Regions from separate parts of the Salipaludibacillus agaradhaerens genome, predicted to be linked through region 1. Evidence: riboswitches for the same ligand, from Rfam matches in the RefSeq annotation. Region 1 holds a riboswitch; the other holds the start of a gene.
What was found. A riboswitch is a leader RNA that binds a small molecule or an ion and turns the genes downstream of it on or off. The one in region 1 is predicted to bind thiamine pyrophosphate.

Region 1 (12,749 bases):
GACATCAGCCCCTATTATATCAAGGTCTATCATACCAATAATTTCCCTTCTCAATCAACTAAACACGATCATGTTTAAAACTAGGAAAAGGGCCTTTCATATTCACATTGTCGTTTTAGATCACATTATCCTTTATAATTTGACTTTATGAAACACTCTATAAATGATAAGCTTCCTCTCAGTTGGACATACAATCATAATATTAATTCAAACAAGGAGTGATTAATATGATTAAGCTTGTGCCATACACTGACGAACATTCGATCTATTTAAAACAATGGGTGAAGAATTTTTCTCCAGCACAATTAATGGAATGGGGAGGCCCATCATTTCACTACCCTTTAACAGATAGGCAATTAACTAACTATATAACTGCGTCTTATGAAGTGCCTCAGAAAGTCCACATTTTTACCGTTTTCTCTCAAACTACTGATTCCCCTATCGGTCATATATCATTAGGAAAACTGAATTTACAGCATCAATCTGCCCGTATTGGAAAAGTATTGTTAGCTCCTGAAGCACGTAAAAATGGATATACACCTTTATTATTAAAAAGAATACTCTCCTATGCGTTTAACACGTTACAACTACATAAAGTCTCATTAGGCGTTTTTGATACAAACATACGAGCCAGACATATTTACGAAAAATTTGGGTTTATTCAAGAAGGCTATTTTCGTGATCACGTGAATGTGGATAATGCCTATTGGGGAATGTATGAAATGAGTATTCTTGAACATGAGTGGCGAGCAATGTCGTTAAACCATGAGTAACTTTGAAACATTCTCTTATAAATGACAGGGACATTTCAGACCTTGACAATCCCTTTTCAAATCATTAAATCATAGCCGAAACCATTGATCCTTTATCCAGGGGTTGATACGATAAGCATCGTTGAAAGAGGAAACACATGAAGGAGGTTTTCAATTTATGAAACCAAATACTAAAATCCGATCTTTTCAACGATTGGGCATTTCAGCAGTGGCAGCCGGCGCCATTTTCTTCACAGGCACAGACGCTCAAGCAGCTGATGGAGAAGAAGAGTTAGGTGAAAAGTTACTATATAAAGGAAAATCCCACGAGCATGTCGTGGAACTTAAAGAACTCCTTGAAGAAAACGAGCTTCTCGAAAAAGCAGAGAACAGTGACGAATGGAGTTCTGAATTTGATGATGCCACGAAGGAAGCTATAAAAGATTATCAAGAAGAATATGATCTGCTAGTCGATGGGCTAGCAGGTGTCCAAACAGTAGGAGCACTTCTTGGACTTGAACAAGGAGACGAAAATGACCTCGTTCTCGCATTGCAGGAAGACTTAGCTGAATTAGGCTATTATGATAGTGATCTGGACGGTAAGTTTGGCCAACTTACTGAAGAAGCTCTCATTCACTTTCAACAGGAAGAGGATGTTGAAGATGAGGAAGGCATAGCAGGTCCGCATACTTACGCAGCCTTACATGACCTAACTAGTAGATACAACAACAATATAGACGCAAGCCAAGAGGAAACAGTTGACACAACATCTCAGGCTAATGATGAATCAGCTGAAGCTGAATCTAACAATGAAGAAACGAGTTCTAATACTGAAGCAGAAGGCACAATGACGATGGAAGCAACAGCATACACAGCTTATTGTGAGGGCTGCTCAGGCATTACAGCAACAGGGATTGACCTAAGAAATAATCCAGATGAGAAAGTTGTTGCTGTAGATCCTTCCGTTATACCATTAGGCTCAATTGTAGAAGTAGAAGGTTATGGGCGAGCAATTGCCGGTGATGTAGGTGGCGCTATTACAGGAAACCGCATCGACTTACATGTCCCTTCTCAGGAAGAAGCAATCGCCTTTGGACGACAAGACATTCAAGTCACTATTATTGAAACACCATAAGCATAATGCTGAGGAGGTTGTCATCTAGACAACCTCCTCGCTTCTTGATTAAACCACTTTTTAATCAAGATTCTTTTCATATACTTTTAAATGCTGGTAAACCAGCCTTAATAGTGGTGTTTCAACCCCTAACCGCTCTGCTAACAATAGCAAATAACCTTGTAAATGATCTGCCTCAATAGGTTGTTGCTTTTCAATATCTCTCAGCATCGATGATTTCATGGAGAAATCAGCATTATCAATTAACCTCATTTGCTTTTCAACTATACCATTAGCTAATGGTGCCCCTTCCTCCGTCATCGTAATCCTCACTTCTTCAAATAGTTGCTGAATATAGGTCCTTCCTTCAAGTGTATCTCGAATAGGCCCTATTGCTGATCGCATTAAGGATGTTATGCCCGAAAGGACTGTAATGAACAAATACTTATGCCACATATCTTGTTCAATCTGATCACTTAAACGAAAAGATGCTTTCGTTCCAGAAAAAATCGCCGCTAATTCCTTCGTCCGAGGAGACCTTTTCCCTGACCACTCCCCGTAAGTTAATTCATGCACGCTACTTGATTGAATAATATGTCCTCTTTCGTTTAAAGTAGACTCTATAAAACAAAGGCCGCCCATCACTTGATTTTTTGAATAATAAGCGGTTAACTCGTCCACATGTTCTATACCATTAAGTAGCGGAATAATGGTTGTATATTCTCTGACGAACGGTGCCACTGTTTGTAAAGCTTCATGAAGATGATATGATTTTGTAGCAATGATGACCACATCAAACGGCTCATCACCACTTCCTGTAAGAAGTGTCCGTGGCTTTAATGTCACATCCCCATGCACACTTTTTATGACTAATCCTTCTTCTTTTAGTTGATTATGACGTTTTTCTCTTACAAGAAATGTTACATCTTCCCCTTTTTCAAGAAGTCGACCACCGAAATACCCACCTGTTGCACCAGCACCTAAAACTAATATTTTCATGTTTTTTTCATCCTCCTCATTTTCACGTCATTATCTTTTTCCACATCCAAATGATGATTTCCTTTTAGCTTTCAATCACTTTTAATTTTACATTTATAGCTATCCCGTTTGCATTTACCTTCTAGTACACGTAAAAGGTCTCGAAACGACTTATTCGCATTGACGCTTTCTTTTATAGGTTTATTTAATATTTCTTTAGACGTTTATCATGATCTATATTATCCTTGTAGAAAGGAGCACTAAAAATTTAAGGAGGACGAAACATGGCTAACTTTTATGAGGAAAAAATTGATTTCCAGAGGCCTAAAGCCATTGAAACTGTGTTTAAAAAACTGCTTGATACACCTATTGATTCAGTCAAAAGCCTAGAAAATTGGCTCATTCAACAATCAATATTTTTTGATGAAATAGAAGAGGGGTTAACAGGTCATTACATAGATTTCCAATGCTATAGCCAATCCGAAGAGAAAAAAAAGCAATTTGAATACGATCAGCAAACAATTGAACCTTTAGTTAAAAAATATAGTGCTCTCTTGGATGAGAAATTTCTTGCTTCTCCTTATAAAATAGAGCTTGATTCAAGCCATTATACGCAATTTATTAAAAGTAAAGAGAATGCTAAGGCACTATTTAGAGAGGAAAATATCGCTTTTGAAGTCGAAGAGGACCTATTAGCCACTCATTATTTCGAACATACAAGTCGTTTAACAGTGGATTGGCACGGAGAAGAGAAAACTTTGAGTGAGCTCTCTATTTATTTGGAAAATGATGAAAGGGCTGTTCGAAAAGAGGCTTTCTCTCACATCGCAGAAGCTTTTACAATAATTGAAACTCCCTTACAGAAAATTATGGATGACCTCATTCAGATTAGACAAAAAAAAGCGAGAAATGCAGGGTTATCTAATTATCGGGACTATATGTTTAAAAAATACGAACGGTTTGACTATACGCCAGAAGACTGCAACACATTGGCTGAAGCGGTACGTAAACACGTCACTCCCCTTAAAGAAAAGCTTCAAGCGGCTCATAAAAGTGAATTAGGTGTTGACCTTTACCGTCCATGGGACACGAATGGTGTGGCGAAAGGCGAGCATCCATTGAAACCCTTTAATACGAGAGATGAGCTCGTTCAACGTACCACTAACATTCTTTCTAAAATGGATAGCCGATTTGCTGATCTACTAACAACAATGGATGAACGTTATATGCTTGATTTGACAACACGAAAAGGAAAGTCCCCTGGAGGCTTTTGTTCACCACTACCAGTTTCAAAGCTTTCATTTATATTTATGAATGCATCACAAACACACGATGATATCATTACACTTCTTCATGAAATGGGCCATTGTATTCATAATGATTTAAAAAAAGAATTGAAGTTAAGTAAATATCGTGACACACCAATGGAGTCAAGTGAATTAGCTAGTATGAGTATGGAGCTATTTTCAATGGACCATTGGCATGAGTTTTACGAGAATAAAACCGACCTCATTCGTGCCAAAAAAGAGCTATTAAAAGGGATTATTAATTTTCTACCTATGGGAGTTGTGGTCGATCAATTCCAACATTGGCTTTATGAAAATCCAACACATTCAATCGCAGAAAGAAATGCTAAATTTTTCGAGTTACAAAAATATTACAATTCCTCGGTTGTTGATTGGAGTGGCTACGAAACATGGGCTGAAAATTCTTGGATGCGTATCCTTCACATTTATGAAGTCCCATTTTATTTTATTGAGTATGTGATTGCCCAGCTAGGTGCACTGCAAATGTATAAACAATATCGCGAGAATCGAGAAAGAACGTTGGAAAATTACAAAAAGGCTCTTAAGCTTGGTGCCTCCTGTTCTCTACCAGAAGTTTATGCTGTTGCAGGAATTTCCTTTGACTTTTCAGAAACTATGATTAAAAATTTGATGGATTTTCTAGAAGATGAGCTGGCGGCAGTGACTGACTTAAACTAACGTCATCATCGTATAACCGCTTTTTGTGTGTTTTAAAGTAAGAAGGGGGGAAGTAGGAGTGTTTCCCCTCTTAACCCTCCACTCCTAATTAGGCTTGTTTCAAAACTCCTTATTAATAGGGTCCTCGTATATAATCATGTACATCATGTTTGTAGAATTCTGCAAGCCTCGTCATCTCTCTCTGAGAAAATTTCTTTTCGTGAACAGCTTTTAAGTTCCTTTCAACTTGATCAGCTGTTTTAAAGCCTGGAATGACAGTGGAAACAGCGTGGTGCTCTAATATCCACTTCAATGCAGCAGTTGCCATACTCTCCCTCTCATGAGCGATCCACGCTAACTCTTTGCTTAATTTTACCCCTTTATCAAAGGGAATGCCTGCAAATGTTTCTCCTACGTTAAATTGATCCCCATCTTTATTAAAATGACGATGATCATCCTCTGAAAATTGATGTCCTTCAGAGAACTTCCCAGTTAATAGCCCGCTAGCTAAAGGTACTCTTGCCAAGATGCCTACCCCTTTATCAATTGCTTTCGGGAACAAATTCACTACTGGTTTTTGCCTAAAAATATTAAAAATAACTTGCAAAGCTCTTACATTTTGCTGATCTAGACAAAGTAATCCCTCTTCCACTGTTTCAACACTTACACCGTAATAGCGAATTTTCCCTTCCTTTTGTAGCTTATCAAGCACATCAAACACATTACCTTCCTGCAAAATCTTAATTGGTGGACAATGAATCTGATATAAATCAATGTACTCTCGGTTAAGGCGTTTAAGGGAGTTTTCAAGGTACTTTCGAACGGAAGGCTCTGAATAAGTTAGAGGATCATGGATATCTCCTGAACGACAAAATTTGCTTGCAATATAGATGTCATACTTTTTTCCTTTTGTAGCTTTAGCTAATAATTTTTCACTACGTCCCTCCCCATAAACATCGGCTGTATCAAAAAAATTAACACCATGCTCAATCGCCTTATTTAATCCTTCCAGGGCCTCTCTATCACTCGTCTTCCCCCACGCCCCACCGATGGCCCACGTGCCGAAACTTAATTCACTAAGCTTTAAATCTGTACTTCCCAAACGGCGATAGTTCATTATATCCTCCTTTTTGGCTCCCATGAACAACCTTGCCCTTCTCACCTGCTGAATTAGTCCTCTTTCTTTAACTCATCCAAAATCTCTTTCTCTCGTTTTTTAAATGTTTGGATAAAAGGGAATGGATCTGACTTTACCGTGTAAGAGAATACCCCTTGACTCGTATGAATATAAAGTAGCCCTTCACCTCCCGGAAGTTCCCTATATGACATGTCAAAGATCTTCTCAGCAGGAAATTCCCGTCGCTTCGTCACAAGCTTATCTTTATACAAATACATCATTCTTTCATATTCTACATTCTTTTGTTCGATACTGTTTACTTCTCTTTCAACCTTATAATAAGGCTGCGTGGCAAGCAGAGTCATCAACTTCCTCCTTTTTGTCGTTCGTTTGACAATAATGTATCACACATGCATCGTGACCTTCTAAATAAACCACATAAAAATATGTCGATATTTTTCTCAAGAAAATAATTAAAAACCTCTTCACATACAGCGATATATATATTAAAATGCCGATATAATGAGTTATAGAGTGATGAAATCATTTAATTTCTATTTAGGATGTTATATACACATTTAAGGCTGATTTTGAGCTTAAAACACTTTTTTTAAAGGAGGGAGCTGCATTGAAAAAAACTTTTTTAGGGTTTAGTATTGTCTTCTTCTTTGCTATTATGGGTCATTTCTTTGCTTAGCTTGTTAAATGAGCTTATACATGCAAGGAAGCCCCCTGTTTAATGGAAAGTAACGTATTTCTTGTTTCAAACAGCTGGATCGCACGTATGAAACCCCTTTCAAAAACACCTATCCGTTAGGTGTTTTTTCGTTTGTCTAAATCCTATTATTTCAAGGTTGTGATGCAAATACATGGCCTATTTTCTCCTTAAAGCTTAACATGAAAGGATATGACTACGATAGATAAACAACCAGAAAATCAGCTCCGTCCCTCATTTTCTATGGCTGGTACATCGTATTTATAGGTGTAATGAGCCTATTTTTTCCATATCTAATCAAACTTACTCTAACGCGATCTTTATTGATTTTTATATTTTGAACTTCAATTGGGATCCCTCTCTCGTTTCCGAGCTTTATTCAGCAGGCTGGATTCCTGCTGTTTCTTCTAGGAAATTCAATAGACAGATTTGGAGAAAGGCGCATGTCACTTACCGTCAGTGTTCTTCTCGTTTGTAGTTTGTATTTGGAATAGCTTCGTTATAAGCCCATGGATACTCTTCATTGGCTTTTTCCTAATTAGGTTGCTAGGACAAGGATCTATGACTCTAGTCCCAATCCCCTAATGGTTTATTGAAAAACGTGGGCGTGCTTTCAGCTTAATAATGATCGGTGGCTTTCTCCGTTTCTACACTATTCTCTCCCTTTAATTCTTAGTTAATTAATGAATACAGATAGGAAAATGCGTAGAGAATTTTAAGAGCATTGATTTTAGTTATCTTTGCTCCAGCCGTTTACTTTATGATGGGAAATAAACCCGAAGATATGGGGGGACTGCTGGATAACAAATATAGTAAGCACACTAAAACAGCAACTAGTTCGTGATGGCGTGAAGAGACATGTCGCGGACACTTAAAGAGGCCATGGCAACGCTACAATTTTGGCTAATTCTTCTTTGCATCGATATTCCTTCAATGATAAATAAAGGTTTAACATTTCATCTAGTATCTATTCTTAACCTCAGAGGGGTGTCTCCAGCAGGCGCCGCTTTTGTATTAAGCCTAATGGCTATTGCCGTTTTCCCAATCACCATGCAGGATTTGCAATGGAATGTATGAAAGTAAATCAGATGTTTGCTTTTGTTTTTGTAGGACAAATTGGGTTTATTCTTTTGCTTTATTTTACCCATTTTTAAATGTGGGGCCTGGCCTCCGATGTTATTGGGGACTGATCGGGGGGAATTGAAAGGATTTCCATCTCCGTGATCCTGCCAGATTATTTCGGGAGAAAACATATCGGAAGTATTAAAGGATTTGCCACCGCCGTCACTGTTATGGCTTCAGCATTCGATCCCCTTGCTTCGGGCTTGTTTTTGATCTTTTGGATGGTTATCAGGAAATACTTTTAGCTATTTTCATCTTCCCAGTATTAGGAGTGATCGCCTGTGTATTAAGCCCTTAACCCCTAAAAGATAACGTGAACTCGTTAAAAAAGGAAAAAATCCGCTAAACTTGTTATAATAAATTTAATAAAGATTTTTAGAAAGGGGGGCGTTTGATATGGATATTTTCACTGTGCCAGACCCTTCTGACAGTGGTATGGGATACGCTTATATTGCAATGATAATCGTATTTGCTGCCGCTTCATTTACTGTTTATAAATTAAAACAATCAACTAAAAAAACTGCTCGGAAAAACACGCAAAAAGCTTATGATATGTATGGTGCTAATGAGAAAAAAAAGTAATGTTCCCTCTATGATTTGTTAGAAAAACATAGAAAGGACAGTTCTCCACTCTTTTCATTGTTCACACTTTTTGGCTAGCCCAAGCATACACTAAATTGACTATTAACGGTTGATCCTTCTTCACATAATATAGATGTTATTTTTAAGGAGAGTATATGGGCATGATAAAAGAACCATTTCAAATGCAAACAGATGCAATAACTTTTTTGCAAGACTGGAACAACCTCTCACCGAATATATTAGCTGGATTTACAACAAAACGGGGTGGTACAAGCAGCGGCGCTTTCACCTCAAATAATCTTGGTCTGCACGTTAATGATACGAATCTTAATGTAAGAGAAAATCGTAGACTCCTAGCTGATTTACTCCAATTTCCATTAGAAAACTGGGCATGTGCTGAGCAAGTACACGAAGATCATATTGTCAAAATATCAAAAGACCTTACAGGATACGGGACACTCAATTATCAGGACAGTATTAAAGGAACAGACGGTTTTTACACGACAGAAACGAATACCCTCCTTGCCCTTTGCTATGCAGATTGCGTCCCAATTTATTATATGGCTCCTGAACATCATACAATCGGCATCGCTCATGCTGGCTGGAAAGGATCGGTTAAAAACATCGCTGGGAAGATGGTGGAACTTTGGAAAATTAACGAATCTATCCCTCCCACTGAAATTTACGCCGCTATAGGGCCGTCAATCGGCCCTTGTTGCTATATGGTAGATGACAGAGTCATTAAGGAAGTTAATGACATACTCTCTTCTAGCCAAATTTCGAATTCACCTTATGAAAAAGTAAGTCATGATCAATACAGTCTTGATTTAAAAAAACTAAATTTGTTGTTACTACTGAATGCTGGTATTGATAGAGCTAACATTCTCGTCTCACAGTACTGTACCAGTTGTGAAAAGAGTTTATTTTTTTCCCATCGAAGGGATAACGGAAAAACTGGTAGAATGCTTAGTTTCATCGGTTTTAAAAATACCTGAATTCGCGATATAGCATATTAATATGTTATCCAGCAGCTTCCTTTCCATGAACGAACCGTAAAGCATACACGTAACAAAAGCGAGACATTCGTTTCTTTTAGGTAAGGTGCGATAGATACATTTTTCATCAAAAATTCAGAAAACAAATAATATCGCATTGAATTTCCTGGGAAGTCATGGTAAAGTAAACGTATAATTTCATAGACAAAATCCACTAGGGGTGCCTTTTTGGGCTGAGATAGGTAGTAATCCTAATCCCTTTGAACCTGATCTAGTTCATACTAGCGTAGGAAAGTGGCGTAGCGATAACTCAGTTTATTTTAGCGAGACTTGGATAGTTATTGATCACGTCATTCCTTTTGAAGGAATGACGTTTTGTTTTACACCTCGTCCGTTAATAATATTGGTGTCTTAAAATACAATATTTTGTGACGCCTAGTATTCTATTCGTCTATTTCACCTCTCCTAATCTTCATTAAGCCTAGCTGAATGACCTTCTCTAGTTGGATTTTGTCTCATTTTAAAGGAGGCAAATAATGAGTTTTACAACCACACTTCGGAAAGAAACGAATCACTTATTTGATGCTTGCTATAATCACCCTTTCGTACAAGGGATCGGCAAGGGAGAATTGTCAAAGGGCCAGCTTATTCACTACGTTAAACAAGATTTCGAGTATTTGAACGCCATGATACAAACGAGAGCATATACGATGGCTAAGTGCACGGATAGAGAAAAAATGGCTTTACTAAATGAAGGCATTTCATTCATTTTAGCCGATGAAACCCACCCACATCATAATTTTTGTCATGTAGCAGGTGTAGACTATGAGGCGCTCCAAGGCGAAAATCTTGCACCAAATGCCCACCATTATAGTCGTTACATGCTACAAGTAGCCCAAAGCGGCACCTTAGGAGAAGCGCTGGCTGTGGCACTCCCTTGTCCATGGATCTACTTGGACATCGGAGAACGACTTATGAACGACGTAAAACCTGATGAAAGTCACCCTTTCTATCCTTGGATCTCTTTCTACGGCAATCTAGAAATGCCAAGCATTACTAAAACATTGAGATGGCTAGATGAGCTTGCTGAAGATGCTGGTGAAGCTGAATGTGAAAGAATGCGCCAGCATTTTATAAACGGCTGCAAAATGGAATATATGTTCTTTGACATGGCTTATACAGAACAAGCTTGGCCTGTTTAAATCATACAAAAAATTCCGGGGCGTGCTTTTTCTCCCCGGAACTCTTCTCTCATGTTACGTATCGTTTATTAATTTTTTTACCATCACAACAAAACACGATAGCTCTATCAGCTAAAACTGTTTCTAAATGCACAGGTCTTCCCCAAAGTTGATAAATATAAGGTAGCGTTTTTTCCAAGTATGTCGTATCCAACTCTACTCCTTCATACTCATGAGATAAATAAAGCTCACCCGCCTTAAGATAGTCACCATTTACGACATTAATAAAGGGAAACCCTCCATTAACTCTGCTTGAAATTAACTGGTCACGTATATGCTCCCATTCTTTATCAATGATTTTGTACTCTTTACCTTCTTTTTGAAATAAATACATATCTTCTTCGGCTGCCAATTCTTTCGTTAAATAATTGCGGATAAAGGAAATATCTGATTCAATTTCTCTTACTTCAAAAATCTTTTCCCGCCCACTTCCTCGTTTAATTCTTTGTTTTTCAATCATATGTTTCGTTGGGTTATCATAACGCTTTTCAATATCCTCAAAAATCTTCAATCCAAGGTAGTAAGGATTAATCTGTGTGGTTGACGGCTGTACCACGCCAGCATTTAACTTTGCAAACTCCACTGCCTCCTCAGACGTCAATGCCATTTCTCTTAAAATCCTTTGATGCCAATAAGTTGCCCATCCTTCATTCATAATTTTCGTCTCTAATTGTGGCCAAAAATAGAGCATCTCTTCACGCATCATGGTTAAAATATCTCGCTGCCAATCTTCAAGCTCCTTACTGTAATGTTCAATAAATAATAAAAGATCTTTTTCTCGTTCTGGTGGAAACTGTTTTTTCTTTTTAGGTTTCTTAACCGTTTGAACATCCTTTTTAGCTTTATCTAACTGCCATAAATCATCATAAGGAGTCTCTACTCCCTTATCATTCTCATTTTCTAATTCTACCCAAACATCTTCCATCGTCCAATTTAATTTTGAACGCTGGATACTCGGATCAATATGCTCCTGTATAGCCAATACCGCATCAAGAAAAACTTCGACTTCTTTTTTACCATGCACCATTTCGTAATGATGAATTCGTTCCGCAGTGGCAGTCATACTTTCAACCATATCTCGCCTCGTATGAGCAAAGCGAGCATTGTTTTTAAAAAAATCGCAATGTGCCAACACATGGGCAATGATCAACTTATTCTGAATAAGTGAGTTCGTATCAAGTAAAAAAGCGTAGCAAGGATCTGAATTGATCACTAATTCATATATTTTACTCAGCCCTAAATCATATTGCAATTTCATTTTATGGAATTGTTTAGCAAAGAATCATACTAATGAAACCACAAACTTGTACGGGAACTTATGTTCTTGTCTTTGTCGCTCAATCTGAGTAAAATAATGATGAGGTGATAACATGACAGACGCAGAACGTAAAGTGTACCGTATTGTATTTAATCACAAGCATATAAAAGATCAGAACACCAAATATAGCAATTTACTTAAATTCACAGGTAAAACGCCCAGAGACTTAGACGAGGTACTTGATGCCCTTGTGGAAAAGAAACTCATCTGGTGGGATAAGGATAAGACAAAAGATGTGGCGTTGAGGAAAATTGAATGAGCTAGCCGAGAGGCTGGCTTTTTTATTTTTCAAAAAACTTTTCAAATTTACTTTACATATAATTAATTGCATGTTATGTTATATATAACAGCAAATTAAACGGAGGCGGTTAAAGTGAAAAGAATTATGAATATTGCATGGAGACTTGCTAATAAAGGCGCTAAAAAATTCGGCGGTAGCTCAAAAGATTATATGTCAGAGTCACTTAAAATTGCTTGGTACATTGCAGGTAAAAATGTAAAGCGTAAATCTAAAAAAGTTAAAATTATCACATCATCGGGTAGCCGTAAACATAAATCTTGGGTTGCTAAAATCAACGGTACTCACCCTACTTATAACTTCTCTCGTCAGTTTGTAGAGGCATATGACGAGAATTGGACAGAAAAACATTTTGAATTAGTAGCAGGTATTTATGATGTTTGCGATGGCGGAGAGCGTTATTTTATTAGAGTGTCTGGTGGCAAAGTAAGCAAAATTAGCATCGACGCTGTTAAAGGCGCTGTCGCTTAATGGATAACCCAAATAAGAGAGTCCCCAAAAACGCTCTCGATCTAAAAAATAAAAAGTTTGGCAAGCTAACAGCATTAGAACG
Region 2 (12,749 bases), 250 kb from region 1:
TTCAAAATGTCAATAATCCGCTCCGTTGCCCCTCTTGCTTTTTGAAGCTGAGTGAAAAACATAGTAAAAGACGTAAGGGGGAAGATAATTTGAAATAAGTACAGTAAAAATGCAACAAGTGAACCAGTTGTCATCGTACCATCCGCGACTCGAATTCCCCCATACCCAATAATGATGACGATAATAACCATGACGACGAGATACATGAGTGGCGCAATCAGGGCAAAAATACGTCCTTCTCTTAATCCATAAGAAAAAAGCTGATTAATCCCGGTAAATCCTTTGTTTTCCTCCATCTTTTCGGCGTTCGAAGCCTTCATCAAGCGAATTTCACTTAATGTTTGCTGTACATTTCCAGTAAAAGTAGCTGTTTTGTCCTGTAGCCCTCGGGAGATTTTAGCCATTTTACTTCCGAGAGGGACCATAAACATAATAGTAATGGGTACAGCAATCAACATGAGTAATGTCATTTTCCAGTCCATAATAAACAGGATTGTTACTGCACCGATAATGGTAATAATCCCACTAATAAACTGAGGGAAATGCTGAGATATTAAATCTTTAACAATACCAGTATCATTGACGACACGACTGACAGTTTCACCGCTCGTATGTTTATCAAAATAACTAACTGGTAAGCGGATGAGTTTAGACAACATTCTTTCTCGTAATCGAGCCACAATTTTTTGGCCGACATAAACAAGTGCGTACATAGAAATTCCATCAAGAACTGCTTGTAAAATAAAGACAGCTAAAATAATGACGATAAGCATTGTATTTAATGATGCCATAGAAAACCCATCTACCATCTCTCTTGTCAGTAGAGGAATGGTCAGTCCGACTAAAGTTGTGATGAGGCTTCCAACAAGTCCAATGGCAAGAGCAAGTTTTGGTATATTCGTAGATAAAATAAGTGAAAGAAAAGACTTTAAATTAGAGCGATTTTGGTTTTCCATAAGATATCTCCTTTAGACAATAGTGCATTTATTAAGTATGGATTTAAATAAGGCGACATTTACTTTTAGGTGAGAGTTTATGTTAAAAGGGCAGTATACAGTCGAAGCAATGAAGTAGTCGCATTTCATGAAGGGGGAGAAGCTCTTATCATCAAAATATAGAACACTGGCTATTATCCTGAAGTACTTGGAAGCGAAGGTGACAAGGCAACCAAACTTTTAGCAATGATAAAAAGATCTACCCTTCAATAGTTTAACTTAACGGAAATGTAAATGCTATTGAAAAGAAAAAGTCATTACATAGTGTGTAAGCGTTATCTTTATGACGCTTGAGTGTCAAAGTGACAGGAGAGATTTACATATTTATCAAATAGGAGTATGGTTTTTGTGAAGACTTATACAAAGTATGGAAGAGGAGAGAGTGTCGTGGAAGGGATTATTGAACAAGTTGGTATTTTACAAGAACAAATTAGTAGTTTGCAAATGTTAAATCATTTTTTACTGACGTTATTTATGTTAGTACCTATGATACTTATTTCGAGAACAGTAGTAGCAGGTACACGTTACTCACCTATTTTGCTTATCGTTATATTTGGTTTAGCGATGGGGTTTATTTTAGAATCAAGTGGTGTTGCGACACCAGGCTTAGGAGAGTTTCCTGTTATTGAGTTTTTATCGAAAACAACGAATATCGCATTAATTGTGACATTTTTTGTTGGAGGACAAGAAATACGGAAAATATTTGGAAATAAAGAATTGTCTAATGCGGAATTACTTATTCCTTCTGAAGAGGAAGTGGTTTTAGGGACAACACGGACTCAACTCGTGTTTATTATCCGTTCTTTTTTCTTATTGTTAGGTATTGAAGCAGTGTCTCGCCTCATTTTAGGGTTGAATTCTTCACCGCTTGGAGACTATTATGCGATTCTCGCTTATCTCGGTTTAGTTGGGGCCATCGTTTTAATAGATAATAAGGCAATATATACTGATAAGCGGATGTACATTAAAAAAGGCGCACTAGAAATCGCGATCATTATAGGTATTTCATTAATAACATATTATTTATCATTAGCTATACAAGACCTAGTCGCCTTACCACAAATTTTCTTTGCGATGTTAATTGCCACAGCTATTGGTGCCCTTTTTTATAGTTACAGTTTTGGACCTACCATTAAAGCGCTGCTTTTTGCAGGAATTCCTGTCGTCTTAGCCGGGAATTTTATGGTTGGTGGCTCGCGAATTATGGAAGCATTCGCGATGGAGAATGCTAACGCTGTTCTTGGGTATGGTTTCTTCGGTCAAATTTTCTGGATGTTTGGTGGTATTGCATTACTTATGTATGTTGCAGGGACTGCGAATGTGAGGAATCTGGCTCCAGGAATGGCAGGCGCGCTCTCTCATACAGGATTGACTGGGGCATGTACGGCAGGGGATCTTGGCAAGAAAGCAGCAAATCGAGCACCCATGCTCGTAAATATCCCTTTTGCTATGCACATATTTGTGTTTTCTATATTAGCGATGAGCTCAGATCGTGGTGCACTTCTCATGGTACCGTCTGTTATTTTAATGATTGTAGGAGCTATATTACTAGTGATTGGACTTAAAAATTTAAAACGCTGTAATGGAATGAATGACCGTGAGGAGGTAAAAGGACTATTACAATTTGGTTTCGGTTGGCAGTTAATTGCTATATTCGGTGGGTTAATAGCATTAAGCTTTAGCTCTATGTCCTTAGAATTTAGCGCGATGGCAAAAGCATCAGCTATTTCTCACTTCGGTTTGTTTGCGGCTATTCAAGAAGGCATGTTTGGTTCAGAAGCAGCAGGTTTAGTTACATTTACCTTCTCCATGACATTCTTGATTCATCCATTTGTCTTTTACATGTTTGGTAAAGCGATGGAGAATGACGGTAACATGCCAAAACTGCCTGTGTATATTTTAACGCTTTTAGGATTAGCAGGTATGCTTTTGTCTATATTATTCTTATAAATGTCTCATTAAATTAATATATGTTGCAGAAAGTGACAGTACTTTTGTGAATGTCGGTGTTCTTCGTAAGTATAAACTTATGTGAGAACACCGTTTTTCGTGTGAAATACGCGTACAGTAATACTTCTATAAAGTACGTGCTTAATATAGAAACAGGGCTGTTTTGGAATACCGATGACATTGAAAAGATAATGTCTTTAGATACCTCATGTTGGTGAAAAGAAAAGAGATAGTATGTTAAAGTATAAAGAGTTAATAACATGAAAAAAGGAGGTAGGGAAATGCCTCATTTTCCTCTCATTTTGATAAGTGCTGTTATTTGTGTAGGGGCTTTAGTGGCAACATTGATGATCGGCATGAAACCAGAAGACAAAAACTATCGAAAACATACTAAAAATCGTATGATTATCTTATCAAGTATATATGTGGTCACGTTCGTACCAGCGCTCGTATTTACTATTCTTTATTTCTTTTTTATGCGTTGACGATTTTTATGTGAATTAACTGAGAGTATGGTATTGTAAACCATTATACCTCTTGTTTGTTAGGTGTAGAGTTGACATTATAAGTTAGTATGTTTAATCAACTACATATTAGAGCTTCAGTTTTAAACCTTCGTGCGTAGCTTTAAAACCTAGCTTCTCATAAAAGCGCAGAGCATCGGGACGTTGTTTATCCGTTGTCAATTGAACTAAATGGCATTTCCTTTCTTCTGCGCGCTTTATAGCCCAGTGAATAAGTTCTGTCCCTACACCTTTATTTCGAGTTGATGCGTCAGTTCTAACCCCTTCAATAGTGGCTCTCCATCCCCCTTGATGCGTTATATATGGGGTAAATGTGATTTGCATAACCCCGATAATGTCATTTTTTATACAAGCTATAATTAATTCATTATTTGGATCGGTTGTAATAGCATGAAATGCTTTAAGGTAACTTTCGGGAAGGGGGTGCTCGTTTCGCTCTCTTTGCCTACCTAATACATCGTCTGAAAGCATGGCCACAATTCTAGGCAAATCCTGTTCTTTGGCAGTTCGAAACGTTATGCTTTTAGTCATTGCAAAGCCTCCTCCATAGTGTGTTTCTTTAATAATTGAGTAGAAATAAAAGAATATAACTTCTTTTGTAAATAGTTGCTTGTTTTTAATCATAGTTTCTTAATATAAGGTTTAGTCCACAATGTAGTAATGCTGACAGTTATTTTTTACAGCGATTTCATAATGAGGTTTTTAAAGTATAACACGTCTAATATGAAATAGATTTCATTATATGCGGATGATAAAAAGTCACTGAAACGTAAGGCGGCGCCCTCCTGAGGAGGAAGCGCAGTCTGAAGTGAAGTCACATTCATTATTTGAACTTTCTATTTTATTTTCAATGATGAGATTCATTCAGTTATAGATGATGTTTATTATCTGATAAAAGCTGTATCACAATTTGCAAGAGCATCCTTTAACCAACGGGGATGCATCGTAAGTAAGTTTTGTGGAAGCTTGTTAGGATCATAGAATTGTACGGCAAGTGATTCATCAGAATGGCATTGTAGTTCTCCCCCAATTATTTCTGCAAGAAAACAAGTTGTAATAAAATGAACAGATTTCCCGTTAGGGTAGTTGAAAACTTGTGATGCCGGATCTGAATATACACCGATAAGCTTCTTAATTGTTACGTCTAAGTTAGTTTCTTCTTTCACTTCTCTGACAGCGGCCTCTGTCACAGTTTCTCCTATTTCTATATGTCCAGATGGAATGCCCCACAACCCCACGTCAGCCCGCTTCTGCAAAAGGACGTGGTTCTCTTCATTTAAAATAATAACAGCAACACCAGCTCTTAATTCATCGATGTGATGCATAAACTTAACGCCTCCTTTTAAATATAAAAAACGAGAAGAAAGGTTTACAGCGCATACTAAATACACTGAACCTTTCCCCTCGGACCTTTTATGTCAATAGGTGCCTTTTACATACGTAAAAGATGTAGACCTCGGTCACAGACCTATTTACTAGCGGAACCCTATCTACAGTTTTCCAGTTCTTCAATAATAGTTATGACATTGTTAACTGTTTACTATTTTATACTCTAAAAGGAAAAAAATAAAGGGATTTCAAGGAAAAAAACTTAAATGATTGATTTGAAAACATTTTTTACTTTTTTTAGTATAAGTAGTATAATGTAAGAAACAGAGAAAATTAGTATAAAAATGGGTGATAAATTAGTATGGAGTCAAGTTCATTACTGAGAGCATAGGAGGATAATAGATATAGATTGACAGATTATTATACATAATTAAAAAGTTAATGTTGCGGGGGAACGATATAGTTGAGAAGGTAAAACCTGACCCTTTGAACCTGATTACAGTTAATACTGACGTAGGGAGCAATTACATAAACCGTATGTATTGCAGCGCTTTCTACTATGACTATTAGGAAGCGTTTTTTAATATTTGTTTGCATCTATTTAAAATATTTGAGGAGGCTTTTAATATGAAAACAGTGCTTAGTATCGCTGGCTCCGATTGCAGTGGTGGCGCAGGAATTCAAGCAGATTTAAAAACATTTTCAGCTCATGGAGTTTTTGGGATGAGTGCTATCGTATCAGTCGTTGCTGAGAATACGAGCCGGGTCATTGATATACAGGATGTAACGCCTGATATGATTGAGAAGCAAATTGATGCTGTCTTTGAAGATATTGGGACAGATGCTGTCAAAATAGGGATGTTATCGACACCGCAGTGCATGAAAGCTGTTGCCAAAAAACTGATAGAATATTCACCGCGTAATGTTGTTATAGATCCTGTTATGTATGCAAAGAATGGCGCACCATTAATGGATCCTAATGCGGTAGAGACGTTGATTGACGTCGTTATTCCCCATGCAGATATATTAACGCCAAATATCCCTGAAGCAGAAAAAATAGCTAATGAAAAAGTGACGAATACGGCTGATATGGAGACTGTTGCCAGAAAAATTCACCACATGGGGTGTAAAAATGTTCTTGTCAAAGGTGGTCATGCTATGGGAGATGCTTTGGATGTGTTGTTTGACGGCGAATCATGCTATCACTTTAAAACACGTAGAATTGAAACGAAAAACACCCATGGAACGGGTTGCACTTTTTCTTCTGCAATCGCCTCTAATCTGGCGCTGGGAATGCCAGTAAATCAGGCGGTAGAACTAGCAAAAGAGTATGTGACGACAGCTATTGCCAACTCACTTGCTATTGGAAAAGGAAATGGTCCAACACATCATTTTTACGATTTATATAAAAATGGCCTTAAAGCGACTAAAAATGAAAGCTTAAAATAATGCGAACTAATCATCAACTTAACCCTTTGAATGGCTTCTAGTAGCTTATGAATCAAAAATTCAGTAGTAAGGAGACATGTTATATGGGAAAAAAAATATTTTTAGCAGCTCCGTTTAAAAGCTTAGTAGATAAAGAGACATCCATACTTGAAACTAACATGAAAAAGCGACTTATAGATTTAATAAATTATTTGGAGGATTTAGGATATGAGGTTCATAATGCCCATAAACGAGAATTATGGGGAAAGGAGTTTATGACGCCAGAACAGTGTACAAAAATCGACTATGATGAAATAGAAAGTTGTGACATTTTTATCGCTTTTCCAGGACTTCCAGCCTCTCCAGGGACCCATATTGAGATCGGATGGGCATCGGCATTTAATAAAAAAATGATCCTGTTATTGTTTGAAGATCTGGAGAATTACGCATACTTAGTAAGGGGATTGCACACTGTCTCAGACGTTAATTATATCGTCTATAGTGAAGAAGATTCTTATATGGACAGATTAGATGCGCTTATAAAGGAGATAGAAAATAATGAAGTTCAGTCACTTTGAAGAGGCTTACCTTCACACCATGGATCAAGTCTATTATTCTCCTGAGTATGAGAATAATCCGAGAGGATTTAAAAGTAAAGAACGATTAAATTGTTCATTTGAAATTAAGAATCCCATTGAACGAGTATGTTATAAACCATCTCGCCAAGAAAATATAATCTTCAATTTTGCTGAGGCTCTTTGGTATTTATCAGGAAGCAATAAGTTGGATTTTATTAGTTATTACGCTAGCAATATCGCAAAGTATTCTGCTGATGGTGAGATATTGACTGGGACTGCTTACGGTCCGAAACTGTTTTCATTTGGAGAGAACAAGATCAATCAATGGGAAAGGTTAATTAACGTATTAATAGAGGATAAAGATACGAAACGTGGGTTTATTCAAATATTTGATGCAAATGAAGATATTTTTTTACGCAATATTGATGTGTCATGTACGATAGGCTTACAATTTTTTCAAAGAGAGAATGACTTGCATTTATGTACTTTTATGAGAGCGAATGATGCGTTTCGAGGTATTGTAAGCGATATATTCTCGTTTACATTTATTCAAGAAATGATGGCGACGCAATTAGGTTTAAACACTGGTAAATACTATCACAATGTGGCGACGATGCATATATATGAGCCCGACAATCCAAAGGTTGAGAGTGTGTTATCAGATGAAACGAATACTTGTCAGTTGAATTATTCATTTCCGTCTATGCCACACAAAAATAATTGGGAGGATTTGAGGACAGTTATTGAATATGAAGCATTATTAAGAAACAGGGAACTGGCATTATCAAAGGAACAGATTGATGCTATAGAGATTGACGAGTATTGGAAACAGCTCATCACGTTGTTTGCTATCTATCAAAGCATCTATTATTCAAAAAAAATAGACGCACAGTTGTACCATACTCTGTTACCGATCTATCAATATTTTGTTAAAAATAAATGGGCAAGTCTTTTATAGGAGGATGAGATCATGGGGACGTCATGGAAATCATCAGATGTCACGGAAAAATTTAATGACTATAATGACATGCTTGAAGATATATTAGGGTTTCAAGTATTATTCGACGAAATAAAAGAAAGCAGCCAAGCCCATCATATACTTGATTATGGATGTGGGCCAGGGAAAGTAGCTGAACGATTAGCTGGACTTAACGAAAATTACCAAATCGTAGCTGTAGATGAGTCTAAAGGTATGGTAGACATTGCAAAAAATTATCGCCATAAAGAAAATATTGATTACCGGCTTATAGCCAATGATAATTTAAGTTTTTTACAGGATAACTCAATGGATATTGTGATCATTTGCTTTGTGTTTATAAATATATCGAGTGAAGAGCGGATAGGAAACGTCATTAAAGAAATTTACAGAGTTTTAAAACCTTCTGGAAAATTACTGATTTTAGATTCTAACCCAAATGCGATCGGCTATGAATTCTCAACATTTAGAAATGGTGTAAAAGGCAAGACCTATAAAAACGGTGATAAGAAACAACAATTTTTGCATATTTTAAATAGGCCTGACTTAGTTCTAGATGACTATTATTGGACACGAGAGTTTTACATGTCAGTTTTAGAGGAGGCGAGATTTAGCGAAATTGGTACATGTGAACCGACGATTGAGACGCTCACAGCTAGGAAAGTGGAACAGGCTAAACAGAAATACAATGTCACAGAATGGGGAGATGAAAAAGATCAAGCCCCCTTTATTATTTTTAAAGCGAAGAAAACGGACATGTAGCTAATAGATGTAAATTTAAAGGAGGATATATGATGAACAGGCTTTTATCTATAAAGGGAAAAATAGCTTCCATCATGAGTATACTCGTTTTCACAAGTATTTTTAGCTATTCGAGTCACGTTTACGGAGATGGCCAACTTACAGAAACGGAAGAGTTAGATTCATTGACTGTAGCTTTATATCCTTATGTGCCAGATTTGGAAAGGTTCGAAAAGGCGGTTGCCGAAGAATGGGCTACCGTTCAACCAGATGTGGCATTGAATTTTGTAGATTGGGATGGATATTCTTCGGATCCATATGAGGATTTAGATGTGTTTGTTTTTGATGCGATATACCTTTCTCATTTTATTGAGGAAGACTATTTGATGCCACTTACACATGATGAGATTGATGAAAGTTCAGATATTTTATCATTCGCATTAGATGGCGTCACAGTTAATGATCATGTTTATGCAATTCCACAGATCGTGTGCACGAACTTGTTATACACAAGAGCAGATGATTCATCCCTGTCAGAAGTGTCATCAGTTCCTGAGTTATATCAGAAGGTTGGGCCTAGACAATCTAGTGGCATTATTCCAGAGCATGGTGAAGGTCTGTTAATAGACATGTCAGGTAGTACAACGAAAGTTCTTATGTATCTTGATGCGCTCCTTGATACAACAGGCGTCTATACGGACTATGACGTTTTACCAGAATTAACTCACTTAAACAGAAGTGCGTTGAAGAGTCTTGTCATGTTACAACGAATGGCAGGAGCGCAACAGTCAAATTATTGGCCAGACAATAATGATCCCTATATCCGAGCTAAATGGTTTGAAGAAGGCTATGGCAAAGCTTATATTGGTTACACAGAAGCTATGTCATCCATGGGTGATTTTGCTAATGACGTTAATTTCAAAACAATATCTTTATCAAATACGACAGATATCCCAGTATTTTATGGTGATGTGGTCGGCATAAATTCAGCAATCACTGATGAAGATAAACAGGAAGTAGCTATTGAGCTAGCTAATGTTATTGCCGCATCAGACACATTAGTTGATGCTGTGGCACCAGACGAGAATAATCCCTATCCCCAATACCTGCTACCAGCGAGAGAGAGCGTCTATGATAAGTTAGCAGGGGACTATCCGATTTATGGAGAGTTAAAAGGTATAGCAACCCATGAAAACAATAAACTATTTAAGATGGGACCAGATGCTCGACCATGGCTGGATGAAGCGAAACCTATTATTGCGGAGAAGTTAGCCACAAAAGCCAGTAAAAAAACACTAGATTATCGTCCTGCAATTAAATAACTAGATCGTAAAACATGACAGGATCATAAGGCTAATATCATCTGAAATCTAACATTTTGAGATGCTTTTATCAATTAGAGATAATGGCATCTTTTTTAGTTGTGTAAAGTTAACTTTACAAAATGTATAGTTTGTTTTACAATATATCTGTAAAGTAGACTTTACATTTTGGAGGAGGAAGGATTCATGTGTTAATAAATAACGTGAAAGAATTACGTGCAAAACATGGGATGACGCAAAGTGCTTTAGCCGAAAGAGTCAATGTGACGAGACAAACAATTGTAGCATTAGAAAAAGGGAGTTATATCCCATCGTTAATGCTAGCTATGAATATAGCTAAAGCCTTTGACTTAGCTATTGAAGATATTTTTTTTATAAAGGAGGAGGATGAAACATGAGTATCTTTCGCCATATAGCCATCACTATGACGTTAGTAGTATTATTTGGGTGGGTCATGAGTGAATTCTATTTAGCAATGGTGGATATATCGCAGTTCAATCCTAGTGCTGGAGATACGACGATGTTTGAGATAAATCTTAATCCGTTGCTTGCCTTTGTTTGTTTAGGTGGTGTGACGACTTTTGTCCGTCTTCGAAAGCGTAAGAAAGAGGAATGGTCGAAAGCCTTGTTACTGCCTGAGGAATTTAACGAAAAAGATGAACGGGAGACTGAATTAACGAATCGAGCTTGTCGGGCATCTTATATTAGTTTAATGTGGGCCACGCCGATCATTTGTGCTCTGTTGCTTTTTTATCCAATTGTATCAGAGACAATCCCATTTTATCCGATTATAATTTTTCTCTTATTGCCTTTAACCCAGTTATTAACTTACATCATCTCATGGTATCGACATTATTAATCTTAATTCTGTTTTAAGGGTTAGGATCTTCTCTTCAACTCAACGCGTAGTCTACATGAGAATTATTAATCAGGTGACGTCGAGACGCCACCTGATTTCTCGATACTTCAATCATTTATTTTATAGCAATATAAATGTTAATGTCGCCATTTACTTGGTATTCTTCATAATCATAGGAGTAAGCTCGTTTTAATTCACCTGATTCTTCTAGATGCCAAATTTTTTGCCACGCCTTAAAAACGCCTTGTTCATCAGTTGTATCGACGTTAAAAATCTCATATTTTTCATTTTCTGAAAGTGATAAATCAGCCGCTTCCTCTGTCGTTTTAATTGCGACACTCAATGTATAGTCCCCTTTATAGTCACTCTCATAATCATGATATAGTCCGTATAGGGAATCATGATGATCAGCTAGCTTAGAACTAGCGGCTTTCCATAGCTCAGTTATTTTTTGCAATACGAGATCATCATTAAAATTGTTAGTTCGTGTACTTTGAATAAGTGATAAGTTCATGAGATTAGCTCCTTTTTGGTATGTAATGGTAAACAGCAATCGGGCTTTCGAGTTGTTTAATTCAAGGGAGTATAGGCTATAAAGATAAATATGGGAACATGTGTTCTTAAATAGTTTAGCATATATCTTTTTTCTTGTCTATTGTAATTGTAAGAGTTAATTGCTCTCAGCAAAGGGAGAGGGGGGATAATAAATGAGCGGTGGTCATGAAATATCGAGGGGTAGTTCGTTTACTTTGCGAAACACATTTGCATACTAAAAGACATGTTATTTATTGTCAAACAACATGTCAAACGTTATATCTAATTGAAAAACAGGTAATAAAGGGCGCCTGCTACAATAAAAAGTGGTGTGATGACATATAAGGAACGTTTAACGCTCTTAAAAAAAGCACGGCTTCCTCGGCCTTTTTCCTCCACAACTGCAAGCTCAGCGGCAAGCCAAAACAGAGTCACAGCACCTATCCCGATTCCTAGTATCCAACCCATCATACCATCCTTTCCCAGTTTAATAATTAAATTGTAACACAGCTAAGTCGAGTGAATAATGATGTTTTTAAAGCAATAACACGCCTAATATACAATAAGTATTAATTTTATCGTAGACAACCATCCGGCTGAAATGAGACAGTCATAGTCATGATTTGAATTTATGACTTTCATTTAGCTAAGTAGTAGATTAATTTTCTTTAGAACAGGAGGAGTTATTAACAGTGTCTGCTGTTATTTTCACTTGACAACAAGTCGTTGTTTTAGATTTTTTACTAGTAGAAGTTAAAGCTTTAAACTATTTTTTCATAGGGTGTCACCTCCTTTTTATCATAGGATTTTTTATGCTAAGAAATGAAATAGAAGATAAAACCTGAAATAGTTGACATGGCGATGACTGAGATGACAAACATGACGATGAGTGTTTTCTTGAAGATCGCTTTTAATAACACTAGCTCTGGCAGACTTGCGCCAGCAGAACTTATCATCATTGCCATGACGGGGCCAAGGGCCATGCCATTCATGATTAAAACTTGTGAAATAGGAATCATACTCGATAAGCGGATGTATAAAGGAATGCCGACAACCGCTGCTACTGGAATGAGCCAGAGGGCATCTCCGCCGAAATGAGCGCTAATAAATTCAGCTGGTACGAGTCCATGAATGACGGCGCCAATTGCAGCACCGAGTAATAAGTAAGGATAGACATTTTTCATTAATGTTAACGTGTCTAACCACGCGTGCTTAAACGAAAAGCGAGAATTTTTTGCCTGATAGCCTGTCATGATGACTTTTTTAACGTCTTTCTCAAACCCGAATTTCTCTAAAGATAGTCCAATAACTAACGATAAAGTAGCGGTAATTAACATATATATAATGGTTACTTTCCAGCCCATGATTACTGTCATAATTGTTAAAATAGTTGGATCAAGTACAGGTGAAGCGAATAAAAACACCATGACGATCCCGAATCTTACGCGGTTTTTAAGCAGGTTAACAATGATTGGGATCGTGGAGCATGAGCAAAAAGGCGTGATGAAAGCAA

Region 2: linked by a shared signal. The riboswitch ahead of thiD (bifunctional hydroxymethylpyrimidine kinase/phosphomethylpyrimidine kinase) and the one ahead of tenA (thiaminase II) in region 1 are both predicted to bind thiamine pyrophosphate.

The regions. Positions count from the first base shown of each region.
Region 1 is NZ_KV917378.1:1,220,466-1,233,214, forward strand. Features, by position in the region: gene BK581_RS05890 (GNAT family N-acetyltransferase) at 228-773, shown strand; gene BK581_RS05895 (peptidoglycan-binding domain-containing protein) at 931-1,887, shown strand; gene BK581_RS05900 (ketopantoate reductase family protein) at 1,948-2,865, opposite strand; gene BK581_RS05905 (M3 family oligoendopeptidase) at 3,129-4,829, shown strand; gene BK581_RS05910 (aldo/keto reductase) at 4,942-5,925, opposite strand; gene BK581_RS05915 (hypothetical protein) at 5,979-6,290, opposite strand; gene BK581_RS05920 (hypothetical protein) at 7,499-7,717, shown strand; gene BK581_RS05925 (hypothetical protein) at 8,159-8,344, shown strand; gene pgeF (peptidoglycan editing factor PgeF) at 8,509-9,339, shown strand; TPP riboswitch at 9,546-9,649, shown strand; gene tenA (thiaminase II) at 9,876-10,541, shown strand; partial or broken gene BK581_RS05940 (SpoVR family protein) at 10,591-11,859, opposite strand; gene BK581_RS05945 (hypothetical protein) at 11,951-12,157, shown strand; gene BK581_RS05950 (hypothetical protein) at 12,272-12,667, shown strand; gene BK581_RS05955 (hypothetical protein) at 12,667-12,749, shown strand, end outside.
Region 2 is NZ_KV917378.1:1,474,664-1,487,412, reverse strand. Features, by position in the region: gene BK581_RS07230 (ABC transporter ATP-binding protein) at 1-956, opposite strand, end outside; gene BK581_RS07225 (hypothetical protein) at 1,440-2,945, shown strand; gene BK581_RS07220 (hypothetical protein) at 3,227-3,430, shown strand; gene BK581_RS07215 (GNAT family N-acetyltransferase) at 3,539-4,000, opposite strand; gene BK581_RS07210 (NUDIX domain-containing protein) at 4,354-4,794, opposite strand; TPP riboswitch at 5,237-5,335, shown strand; gene thiD (bifunctional hydroxymethylpyrimidine kinase/phosphomethylpyrimidine kinase) at 5,426-6,247, shown strand; gene BK581_RS07200 (TIR domain-containing protein) at 6,331-6,804, shown strand; gene BK581_RS07195 (thymidylate synthase) at 6,785-7,762, shown strand; gene BK581_RS07190 (class I SAM-dependent methyltransferase) at 7,775-8,542, shown strand; gene bcmE (thiamine pyridinylase) at 8,572-9,843, shown strand; gene BK581_RS07180 (helix-turn-helix transcriptional regulator) at 10,032-10,241, shown strand; gene BK581_RS07175 (hypothetical protein) at 10,238-10,702, shown strand; gene BK581_RS07170 (GyrI-like domain-containing protein) at 10,818-11,216, opposite strand; gene BK581_RS07165 (hypothetical protein) at 11,519-11,704, opposite strand; gene BK581_RS07160 (permease) at 12,052-12,749, opposite strand, start outside.